One region of the Actinoplanes awajinensis subsp. mycoplanecinus genome, then DNA from elsewhere that is predicted to be linked to it. Evidence: predicted binding sites of a transcription regulator. Region 1 holds the regulator's gene; the other holds the start of a gene.
What was found. Region 1 encodes HrcA, which represses chaperone genes, less so after heat shock. Its sites were predicted from a motif close to GGTTNGCACNCTCNNNNNGAGNGTGCNAACC; they were not measured.

Region 1 (5,894 bases):
CCTGCTGATCAGCGCGCAGGCCTGGCACTGGGTGGACGAGGACCGCCGCAGCGAGCTGGCCCATGCGGCGCTCGCCCCGGGCGGGCTCTTCGCACCGTTCTGGAACGTCTTCGCGGTCGTCGACCGGACCCTGTACGCCGCGCTGGCCGAGGTGGACGCCCGGCACGGCCTCTCCGGCGAGCACACGCCGCACTGCCTGTTCGCCGGCGACGTGCCCGACGAGCCTCGCCCGGCCGCCGAGGAGTGGGCGTTCCTGGCCCTCCCGGACGAGCTGTTCACCGAGCCGCGCACGCTGCGGTACCGGTCACGCCGCAGCTACCCGGCCGCGCTCTACCGCCGGCACCTGGAGTCGATCTCGGTGTATCGAGCGCTGCCGGCCGCCGCGGCCGAGGCCGTGCTGGACGACACGGTCGCGGTGCTCGAGGCGCACGGCGGCACGATCGACTTCCACGTCTACACCGACGTCGCCCTGTCCCACCGCCGCTGACCACTCCCCGGCTGGCCCACAGGGGTGTGTCGAGGGCACCGAGACACCCGACGACCCGGCGCCCGACCCGCAACCCGGCTGGGTCGCAGGGGTGTGTCGAAGGGACTGAGACACCCCCGAGAGCCAGCCGGTGGCCCGGCGCCGGGCCCGCTACCAGCGGTGGAGGCGAGTGGAGAGGACGGCCAGGGCGGCTACGCCGGCGGTGGAGGTGCGCAGGACCGCGCTGCCCAGGCGGACCGGGACCGCGCCGGCGTCGCGGAACGTGGCCACCTCGGCGTCGCTGACGCCGCCCTCCGGGCCGACCACCAGCACGATCTCGCCTGCGGTGGGCAGGGCCGCGGTGGTGAGGCGTTCGGTGGCCTCCTCGTGCAGGACGAACGCGGCGGCCGCGTCGGTGATCCGGGCCGCGACCTGCTTGGTGGAGCAGTCCGGATCGCCGGCGACCAGCGGCAGCCACGAACGGCGGGCCTGCTTGGCGGCCTCACGGGCGGTCGCGGCCCACTTGTCGCGGGCCTTGAAACCGCGGTCGCCGCGCCACTGCGCGACCGACCGGGACGCGGCCCACGGGACGATCTCGTCGACGCCGGTCTCGGTCATCGCCTGGACGGCCAGCTCGCCCCGGTCACCCTTGGCGATGCCCTGCACCACGACGAGTCTCGGGTCGGCGGCCGGCTCGGCGGCGCGCTGCCGGACCGCCACGTCGACGCTGCCCCGGCCGACCGCGGTGACCTCGGCGGTCGCGGTGCCGCCCCGGCCGTCGGCGAGGATCAGCACCTCACCGACCCGGAGCCGTTGCACGGTGGCGGCGTGATGCCCCTCCGGACCGTCGAGGGTGAACGACGACCCGGCGGGCAGATTCTCGACCAGAAACAGCGGTGCGGACACCCCCGCACGCTACCGCCAGGCCGGAGCGGGCAAGCGTGCGCCCGCAGCGCCCGGCAAGCGTGTGAAGTTACGGCGCGCAGCGCACCGAAAGTCCCCACGCAAGCACCTCGCCCGACGAGCGTGTGAAGTTACGGCGCGCAGCGCACCGAAAGTCCCCACGCAAGCACCTCGCACGACGAGCGTGTGAAGTTACGGCGCGCAGCGCACCGAAAGTCCCCACACAAGCACCATGCACGGCGAGCGTGTGAAGTTGCGGTGCGGTGCGCGCCGAAAGTCCCCACGCTGGGGTTGGCTCTGACCGGGACCACACGCGGACGTCGCCCCGGAGGGCTTCGCGTTTCTGGACGCGCCAGCGGCCAGCGAAGCCCGCAGGGGTCCCGGCGGGAGCGACGATCCGCACCACAGCGGACGCACGACAAAAAGATCTTGAAGTTGATCTTTCTAGTGGCCGTTGAAGGCGTCGCGCATCCGGCTGAAGAAGCCGCCCTGCTTGCTCAGCTCGGCCACGTCCTCGCCGCGGGTCTTGGCGAAGTCGCGGAGCATCCGCTCCTGGTCGGCGGTGAGCTTGGTGGGCGTCTTGACGTCCAGGTGGACGAAGAGGTCACCGCGGCCCTGACCGCGCAGGTGCGGCACGCCCTTGCCGCGGATCCGCAGCGTGCTGGCCGGTTGCGTGCCCGGTTTGACCTCGATGTTCTCTTCGCCGTCGAGGGTCTTGATGGTCATCCGGGTACCGAGCGCGGCCGCCGTCATCGGGAGCGTGACGCGGCAGTGCAGGTCGTCGCCCTTGCGGGAGTAGACGTCGTGCGGGCGCTCGTGGATCTCGACGTAGAGGTCGCCGGCGGTGCCGCCGCCCGGGCCGACCTCGCCCTGCTGCGCGAGACGGATCCGCATGCCGTCCTCGACGCCCGCCGGGATCTTCACCGTGAGCGAGCGGCGGGTGCGGATGCGGCCGTCGCCGGCGCAGGTCGGGCACGGGGTGGGGATGACCGTGCCGTGACCCTGGCAGTTCTGGCACGGGCGGGACGAGACCACCTGGCCGAGGAACGTGCGCTGCACCGACTGCACCTCGCCACGGCCACCACAGACCTCGCAGGTGGCCAGGTGGGTGCCGGGCGCGGTGCCGGCGCCGGAGCACTGGGTGCAGAGCACCGCGGTGTCGACGGTGATCGGCGCCTCGACGCCGAACGCGGTCTCCACCAGGTCGAGCTCGAGGCGCAGGATGGCGTCGGCGCCGGGACGGGTCCGCGGGCGCGGGCCACGGCTGCCGCCGCCGGCCGCGGTGCCGAAGAACGCGTCCATGATGTCCTGGAAGCCGACGAACGGGCCGGCGCCGCCGGGGCCGCCACCGGGCGCGCCGCCACCGGGCGCGAGGGGGTCACCGCCCAGGTCGACGATCTGCCGCTTCTGGTCGTCGGAGAGGACCTCGTACGCCGCGTTGATGTCCTTGAACTTCTCGTGCGCCTCCGGATCGGGGTTGACATCCGGGTGGTACTGCCGAGCCAGTTTGCGGTAGGCGCGCTTGATCTCGTCGTCGGTGGCTTCCCGGCTCACGCCGAGAATTCCGTAGTAGTCCTTGGCCACGGGGTTTGGAGTCCTCAATGTCTGCGCGAATCCGTCAATTCTGTGCCAACAGGTCGCCAACGTAGCGTGCGACTGCACGAACCGTGGCGATGGTGCCGGGATAGTCCATCCGGGTCGGCCCCAGCACGCCGAGCCCACCGACGATCGTGGCGCCCGGTCCGTAACCGGTGCTGACCACGGACGCCGACCGGAGATTGTCGATCTCGTTCTCGTCGCCGATCCGGACCCGGGTGGTGCTGGGCTCGAGGTCGCCGATCAGCTTGAGCAGGATGACCTCTTCCTCCAGCGCTTCGAGTACGGGCCGCAGCGTGCCCTGGAAGTCCAGCACACCGCCACGCGTGAGGTTGGCCGTCCCGGCGAGTGCGAGGCGCTCCTCACTCCGCTCGACGAGCGTCTCGAGCAGCACGGTGGCGAGGCAGATCATGCTCCCACGGCGCTCCGGCGCGCACTCGTCGACGAGTGTCTGCACCAGCGGCGGGGTGTCGGCGAGCTTCTGACCGGCCAGTTTCTCGTTCACCCGGCGGCGCAGCTCCCACACCTCGCCCTCCGGCAACGGGGCCGGCAACTCGACCAGGCGCTGCTCGACCCGGCCGGTGTCGGTGATCATCACGAGCATCAGCCGGGTGGTGGAGATCGGGACGAGCTCCAGATGACGCACGGCGGACTTGGAGAGACTGGGATATTGCACGACCGCGACCTGGCGGGTCAGCTGGGCGAGCAGGCGGACCGTGCGATGCACCACATCGTCGAGGTCGACCACGCCGATCATGAAGCGCTCGATCGCGCGGCGCTCGGCCGGGCTGAGCGGCTTGACCCGGGTGAGCCGGTCGACGAAGAGCCGGTAACCGAGGTCGGTGGGCACCCGGCCGGCACTGGTGTGCGGCTGCCGGATGTAGCCCTCCTCCTCCAGCACCGCCATGTCGTTGCGCACGGTGGCCGAGGAAACGCCCAACTGATGCCGCTCGACCAGGGCTTTGCTGCCGACCGGCTCGCGGGTTTTCACATAGTCCTCGACGATCGCCCGCAGGACTTCGAGCTTGCGGTCATCCAGACTCATATGACCCCTCCCTCTGGCACTCCCGCGGACAGAGTGCCAGTCTACGTCTCCACTGCCTGCAGCGCGATGATCGAAAGGACCGACCACCGCGGTTCTTGGTCAGGGACGGAACCGAACAGTACGGTCCGCCGCCACGAGCGGGCTAGAGAGAGCGCCGGGTTGGCATGGTCACGGGAGCACGTCCCGGATCACCGCGTCGGCCAGCAGCCGCCCGCGCAGCGTGAGCACGAGCCGGCCGGCCGAGAACGCCGCCGGGTCGAGCAGGCCGTCGGCGAGCGCCTGAGCGGCGGCCGCGCCCTCCACCCGGTCCAGCGCGATGCCCTCGCGCAGCCGGACCCGCAGCATCACGTCCTCGACGTGCTGGTCCTCGGCGCTGAGCAACTCCCGCCCGTGCCCCGGTGAGACGCCGTCGGCCAGGCGTTTCGCGTACGCCGACGGGTGCTTCACGTTCCACCAGCGCACCCCGCCGACGTGGCTGTGCGCGCCGGGGCCGAGCCCCCACCAGTCCGCGCCGGTCCAGTAGAGCAGGTTGTGCCGGCACTCCCCGCCCTCGCGCGCCCAGTTGGACACCTCGTACCAGCCGAAGCCGGCCGCGGTCAGCGCCTGCTCGGCGGCCAGGTAGCGGTCGGCCGCGACGTCGTCGGACGGGTACGGCAGCTCGCCCCGGCGCATCCGGACCGCCATCCGGGTGCCGTCCTCGACGATCAGGGCGTACGCGCTGACGTGATCCACCCCGGCGTCCACCACGGTCTGCAGCGAGCGCGCGAAGTCGTCGGCGGTCTCCCCCGGCGTTCCGTAGATCAGATCCAGGTTCACGTGCTCGAACCCGGCCTCCCGGGCCTCCAGCGCGGCCTCCGGCGCCCGGCCCGCGGTGTGTTTGCGGTCGAGCACCCGCAGCACGTGCGAGGCCGAGGACTGCATGCCGAGCGAGATCCGGGTGAAGCCGGCTGCTCTCAACTGCTTGAGCGAGGCGAGGTCCACCGACTCCGGGTTCGCCTCGGTGGTCACCTCGGCGTCCGCGGCCAGCCCCCAGGTGCGGTCGATCCCCTCCAGGATCCGGCCCAGGTCGGACGGGCTGAGCAGGGTCGGTGTGCCACCGCCGACGAAGACCGTGTCGACCCGGCGCGGCTGCACCACCTTGGCGGCCAGGTCCAGCTCGCGCAGGACGGTCGCGGCGTACTCGTCCCGGCTCGCGCCGCCGCCCAGCTCACTGGCCGTGTACGTGTTGAAGTCGCAGTACCCGCAGCGGCTGGCGCAGAACGGGACGTGGACGTAGACCGCGAACCCGTTCGCGCCCACGTCACGGGTCGCCTCGTCGGGAAGTGACCCGTCAGCGGGTACGGGTTCACCATCAGGGAGTGCGCCGGCCATCCGCCAAGTGTGCCTGGTGCCGGTTAGGGTCCCGGACATGAGTCTGGTCCTTACCGCCACCGACGCCGGGGTGACCACCCTGACGCTGGACAGCCCGGCGAATCGCAACGCCCTGTCCCGTGCCCTGATCACCGAACTGCTCGCCGCGCTCGGCGCCGCGGCCGCCACCCCGGAGACGCGGGTGGTGGTCCTCTCGCACACCGGCCCGGTCTTCTGCTCCGGCGCCGACCTGAAGGAGACCGCCGCCACCCGGCCCGGCGAGCGGCTGCCGGTCGAGCTGATGGCCGACCTGCTCGCCGCGATCTGGGAGTTCCCCAAGCCGGTGGTGGCCCGGATCGCCGGGCCGGCCCGGGCCGGTGGGCTGGGCCTGATCGGCGCCGCCGACCTGGCGGTCTGCACCCGGGCGGCGACGTTCGCGTTCACCGAGGTGCGGCTCGGCGTGATCCCCGCGGTGATCAGCGCCACCGTGCTGCCCCGGCTGGCGCCCCGGGCCGCGGCCGAGCTCTACCTCAC
Region 2 (5,894 bases), on a different contig from region 1:
TCGCCGGCCATCTGCTCCATGGTCGGCTCGTCCAGGACGATGCCGCGGGTCTTCTCCCGGCCCAGGAACATGTTCTGGACGATGTCCAGGTTGTCGCAGAGTGCGAGGTCCTGGTAGACGACCTCGATGCCGAGGTCGGCGGCCTCCCGGGGGCTGTGGATGGAGACCTGCTTGCCGTCGAAGGTCACCGTGCCCGCGTCGATCGGGTAGATGCCACTGACGCACTTGACCAGCGTCGACTTGCCGGCGCCGTTGTCGCCCACCAGGGCGGTCACCTCGCCGGGAAAGACGCTCAGCTCGACGTCGTGCAGGACCTGTACGGGACCGAAACTCTTGTCGATCCCGCGCAGCTCCAGAAGGGGTGTCGCGGCCACGGGTGGTTCTCCTTCGTTCGGTGACCGGCCGTTCGGGGGGTACGCGGAACCGGCACCGGCGCCACCCACGCGGACGTGAGCGGCGCCGGTGCCGGGTTCAGCGGAGGTGCTGTCGCGTCAGCTTCAGCTTCAGCTTCAGCTTCAGCGAAGGTCAGCTGATGCCCGCGTCGGTGCACGCCTTCGCGAACGCGGCGGTGCACAGCTCGGCCTTGGTCACGAAGCCGTCGTCGACCACGGTCTTGACGTTCGCCTTGGTGATCGCCTCCGGCTTGAGCAGCACGGACTTGACCGCCGCCTTCGACTCCGGGTCGGTCACGGTGCTGGTGGCCGTGGTCGGGGTGTCGCCCTTGGCGAGCGCGATCGCCAGCTCGGCGGCCGCGTCGGCCTCCTTCTTGATCGCCTTGTAGACCGTCATGCACTGGTCGCCGGCGAGGATGTTCTGCAGGCCCTGCACGGTGGCGTCCTGGCCGGTCACCGGGACCTTGCCGTTCAGCTTGTTCTTCTTCAGCACCTCGATCGCGGCGTTGCCGAGGCCGTCGTTCGCGGCGAGCACGCCGGCGATCTTCGGGTCCTTGGTGAGCTGCTGCTCGAAGATCGTGCCGCCCTTGGCGTTGTCCCAGTCCGGCACGGCGTCGTCCGGGCCCTTGACGTACTCGTTCGCGTCGAACTTCGGCTTGAGGACCGAGTCGTAGCCCTCCTTGAACAGGGTGGCGTTGTTGTCGGTCGGCGAGCCGTTCAGGTACGAGACGACCGGCTTGACGGCCTTCGCCGCGGTCAGGCAGTCCACCAGGCCCTGGCCCTGCAGCTTGCCGACCTCGTTGTTGTCGAACGACACGTAGTAGTTGGCGCCACCGCTGAGCGTGAGACGGTCGTAGTCGATCGTCGCGATGCCGGCCTTCGTCGCGTTCTCCAGGACGTTCTTGCCGGTGCCCGAGTCCAGGTTGACGATCATCAGGACCTTGACGCCGCTCTGGATCATGCCGTCGGCGATGGTCTGGAACGAGGCCTTGTCACCCTGCGCGTTCTTGATCTCGGCGTCCACGCCCGCGGCCTTGAACGCCTCGGTCAGGTACTTGAGGTCCGCCGTCTCCCAGCGGGCCGAGCTCTTGGTGTCCGGCAGGATGACGCCGACCTTGCCGGCCTTCTTCTCGCCACCGGCGGTGGAGGTGTCGTCACTCTTATCGCCACAAGCGGCCATGCTGCCGGTCGCCAGCAGCCCGACCGCGGCAAGGGCGAACAGTCCCTTACGCATACCGTATGTCCTTTCGGGGGGGTAAATCCGGAGCCATCATCGGATTTCGCAGGAATGGGACGTGCCTGGGAGCGTCGTCCCCGTGCGCCGATGGACCAGGTGCCGGTTTGTTGTGCCCGGCAACGTATTCCGGATGTGGCCTGGAACACAAGGCACCCCGGTGATCTATCTCGTAACGAGGGATAACAATCCGGCAACACGATCAGGCGGCATGGGAGCGCGGCCGGGCCGGAAAAGTCGCTCATTGCATCAAATGAGGTCACTCAGAGTGACCTCGGAGCCCGCAGAACGAGGGGTCAGGCCCGGATCGCCGCCACGGTCGCGCTCGTCAGCCGGATCAGGTCGGCCGGCGCCAGGCAGAGCTGGAGACCGCGCCGGCCCGCCGAGACATACATCAGATCCAATGCCTGCACCGAGTCGTCGATCACCGTGGGCAGCCGCTTGCGCTGACCCAGCGGGCTGATGCCGCCGCGCACGTACCCACTGCTCCGCTCGGCCGCCGCCCGGTCGGCCAGCGCCGCCCGCTTGCCGCCGGCCGCCTGGGCCAGTGCCTTCAGATCAAGATCACCAGTGACCGGTACGACACCGACCACGAGCCTGGCGTCCACCTCGGCCACCAGCGTCTTGAACATCAGCGCGGGCGCCACCCCGAGCGCCGCCGCGACCAGGGCGCCGTAGTTCGGCGCGTCCGGCGACACCTCGTACGGATGCAGGGTGAACGCCACTCGCTCCGCGGTCAGCAGCACAGTGGCCGGGGTGCCGGCCGCCTTCTTCGGCATGTGCCGCACGTTACCCAGCCGTCAGGAGTGCGCCGTCAGCAGCACGGTGGGCGCGCCGGCCACCTTGGTCAGCACCAGCCCGGCCGCGTGCGGCCCGGACAGCTTCAGGTCCTTGCGCAGCTGGTCGGGGACCAGGGCCGAGCCCCGCTTGCGGATCTCCAGGGTGCCCACGCCCCGCTCGCGCAGCAGCGCCCGCAGCCGCTTCAGCGAGAACGGCAGCATGTCGGTCACCGCCAGCCGCCGGGCGTACGGCGTGTCGACCGGGTCGTCGGTGTAGACGTAGGCGATCTCCGGGTCGCCCAGCCGGCCGCCGATCGACGCGGCGAACTCGGCGACCAGGTGCGAACGCACCACCGCCGGATCCGGGTCGTAGAACCAGGCGCCGACCGGGCCGACAGTGCCCCTCTCGACACCCGAACCGGTGAGTTCGGCCACGTCCGGGCCCGAGCCGAGCAGGGTCGCCCGCCGCTGTGCCGACGCCAGCGGGCCGCACCAGAACGCCGCCTCGACCAGGTCGCCGCCGACGCTCACCCACTCGCCCTCGGCGCCCGGCGGCAGCAGGCCGTGGTCGATGCCCGGCGCCAGTTTGAGCACAGTGCGCGGAACCCGATCGGCCAGCCCGGCGACGAAGTCCCACGGCGGCGAGTACGACTTCGGGTCGAACACCCGCCCCCGGCCGGCCTGCCGGCGGGCCGGGTCGGCGAACACCGCGTCGTACTTCTCCACCTCGACGGTGGTGGCGTCGGCGCAGGTCACCGTGATCCGGTCGGCCAGGCCCGCGGTGCGCGCGTTCGCGGCGGCCAGCGCGGCGGTGGCCGGGTCGGCGTCGACGGCGTACACGGTGATCCCGTGCCGGGCCGCGGCCATCGCGTCGGACCCCAGCCCGCAGCCGAGATCGGCGAGGGTCTCGACGCCGGCCGCGGCGAGCCTCGCGGCCCGCCGGTCGGCGACCACCGCGCGGGTGGCCTGTTCCAGGCCGGGCCGGGTGAAGAACATTCCGGAGGCGTCCGGGCCGAACTTCACCGCCGCACGGCGGCGCAAACTAGCCTGGGTGAGTGCGGCTGCGGCCAGCTCCGCGCCGAAGCCCCGGGCCCGAAGGGCCGAGGCCGCGGCGAGTGGCTCGCCGTCGCCGACCTCGGCCGCCGCGGCCAGGGCTTCCACCCCTAACGGGGTCTGCAGCAGAGCAAGAAGTTCAGGGGTCACACCAGGCATTCTCCCCGGCGTGACAGGTTGGCACTCTGGTTGACGGAGTGCTAGTTCCGGCATAATCTCCGGTTAGCACTCTCAACATGAGGGTGCCAGCCGCCCGGCCCGTCCGTGCGGTTAGGCACCAGGCGGACCGGCACCCGCGACGACGGCCCCGCCCGGTGGCATGAGGCATTGACCGGCCTGGTTCAAGGCCGGCGAAACCTGTACCCAGGAGGGTATGCCCGTGACTACCGCGACCAAGGTTGCGATCAAGCCGCTCGAGGACCGCATCGTGGTCCAGGCGAACGAGGCTGAGACCACGACCGCTTCCGGCATCGTGATCCCCGACACCGCCAAGGAGAAGCCGCAGGAGGGCACCGTCCTTGCTGTCGGCCCCGGCCGGATCGACGACAAGGGCAACCGAGTTCCGCTCGACGTCACTGTCGGCGACGTGGTCCTCTACTCGAAGTACGGCGGCACCGAGGTCAAGTACGCCGGCGAGGAGTACCTCGTGCTCTCCGCTCGCGACGTCCTCGCGGTCATCGAGAAGTAAGACCTAACTGACTGCACAGGCGCCCTGTTCCGGCATTTCGGGGCAGGGCGCCGGTGCGTGAAGGGACCAATACATGGCGAAGATTCTCAGCTTCTCTGACGACGCCCGGCACCTGCTGGAGCACGGCGTCAACACGCTCGCCGACACGGTCAAGGTCACTCTCGGCCCGCGCGGCCGCAACGTCGTCCTGGACAAGAAGTTCGGCGCTCCCACGATCACCAACGACGGTGTCACCATCGCCAAGGAGATCGAGCTCAGCGACCCGTACGAGAACCTCGGCGCGCAGCTGGTCAAGGAGGTGGCGACCAAGACCAACGACGTCGCCGGCGACGGGACCACCACCGCGACCGTGCTCGCGCAGGCGCTGGTCCGCGAGGGCCTGCGCAACGTCACGGCGGGCGCCAACCCGATCGGCCTCAAGCGCGGCATGGACAAGGCCTCCGAGGCCGTCTCCAAGTCGCTGCTGGCGAAGGCCGTCGAGGTCGCCGACCACAAGGCGATCGCCAACGTGGCCGCCATCTCGGCGCAGGACACCACCATCGGCGAGCTGATCGCCGAGGCGATGGACCGCGTCGGCCGCGACGGTGTGCTCACCGTCGAGGAGGGCTCGGCGCTGCAGACCGAGCTCGAGGTGACCGAGGGTCTGCAGTTCGACAAGGGCTTCATCTCCCCGAACTTCGTGACCGACGCCGAGTCGCAGGAGGCGGTGCTCGAGGACGCTCACATCCTCATCACCACCCAGAAGATCTCCAGCATCGAGGAGCTCCTCCCGCTGCTGGAGAAGGTGCTGCAGGACAGCAAGCCGCTGCTCATCGTGGCCGAGGACGTGGAGGGCCAGGCGCTCTCCACCCTGGTGGTCAACGCTCTGCGGAAGACCATCAAGGTCGCCGCGGTGAAGGCTCCCGGCTTCGGTGACCGCCGCAAGGCGATCCTGCAGGACCTGGCGATCGCGACCGGTGGCGAGCTGATCGCCCCCGAGCTCGGTTACAAGCTCGACCAGGTCGGCGTCGAGCAGCTGGGCAGCGCCCGGCGGATCGTCGTCGACAAGGAGAGCACCACCATCGTCGACGGCGGCGGCAACGCCTCCGACATCGCCGACCGGGTCTCGCAGATCCGCAAGGAGATCGAGGCGTCGGACTCCGACTGGGACCGCGAGAAGCTCTCGGAGCGGCTGGCCAAGCTCTCCGGTGGCATCGCGGTGATCAAGGTCGGTGCCGCGACCGAGGTCGAGATGAAGGAGCGCAAGCACCGCATCGAGGACGCCATCGCGGCGACCAAGGCGGCTGTCGAGGAGGGCACCGTCCCCGGCGGCGGCGCCGCCCTCGCGCAGGTCGCCAAGGAGCTCGACGGCGGCCTCGGCCTGACCGGCGAGGAGGCGATCGGTGTCTCGATCGTCCGCAAGGCGCTCGTCGAGCCGCTGCGCTGGATCGCTCAGAACGCCGGCCACGACGGCTACGTCGTGGTCAACAAGGTCGCTGAGCTGGGTTGGGGCCACGGCCTCAACGCGGCCACCGACGAGTACGTCGACCTGGCCGCGGCCGGCATCATCGACCCGGTGAAGGTGACCCGCAACGCGGTCGCCAACGCCGTCTCGATCGCCGGTCTGCTGCTGACCACCGAGAGCCTCGTGGTGGAGAAGCCGGCCGAGGCCGCTCCCGCCTCCGGCGGTGGGCACGGTCACGGTCATGGGCACGGCCACCAGCACGGTCCGGGCTTCTGATCGGTTGTTCCTGACAAGGCGCGTCTCC

Region 2: a site for HrcA is predicted at 3,679-3,709, ahead of groES (co-chaperone GroES). Genes of this name have one in related genera too.

What each region holds. Positions count from the first base shown of each region.
Region 1 covers NZ_LLZH01000001.1:218,835-224,728, forward strand. The annotation lists gene ADL15_RS00995 (class I SAM-dependent methyltransferase) at 1-487, shown strand, start outside; gene ADL15_RS01000 (16S rRNA (uracil(1498)-N(3))-methyltransferase) at 638-1,372, opposite strand; gene dnaJ (molecular chaperone DnaJ) at 1,814-2,953, opposite strand; gene hrcA (heat-inducible transcriptional repressor HrcA) at 2,988-4,010, opposite strand; gene hemW (radical SAM family heme chaperone HemW) at 4,179-5,381, opposite strand; gene ADL15_RS01020 (enoyl-CoA hydratase-related protein) at 5,419-5,894, shown strand, end outside.
Region 2 covers NZ_LLZH01000085.1:33,077-38,970, reverse strand. The annotation lists gene ADL15_RS12075 (ATP-binding cassette domain-containing protein) at 1-374, opposite strand, end outside; gene ADL15_RS12070 (sugar ABC transporter substrate-binding protein) at 526-1,626, opposite strand; gene ybaK (Cys-tRNA(Pro) deacylase) at 1,923-2,405, opposite strand; gene ADL15_RS12060 (class I SAM-dependent methyltransferase) at 2,427-3,617, opposite strand; gene groES (co-chaperone GroES) at 3,832-4,146, shown strand; gene groL (chaperonin GroEL) at 4,220-5,866, shown strand.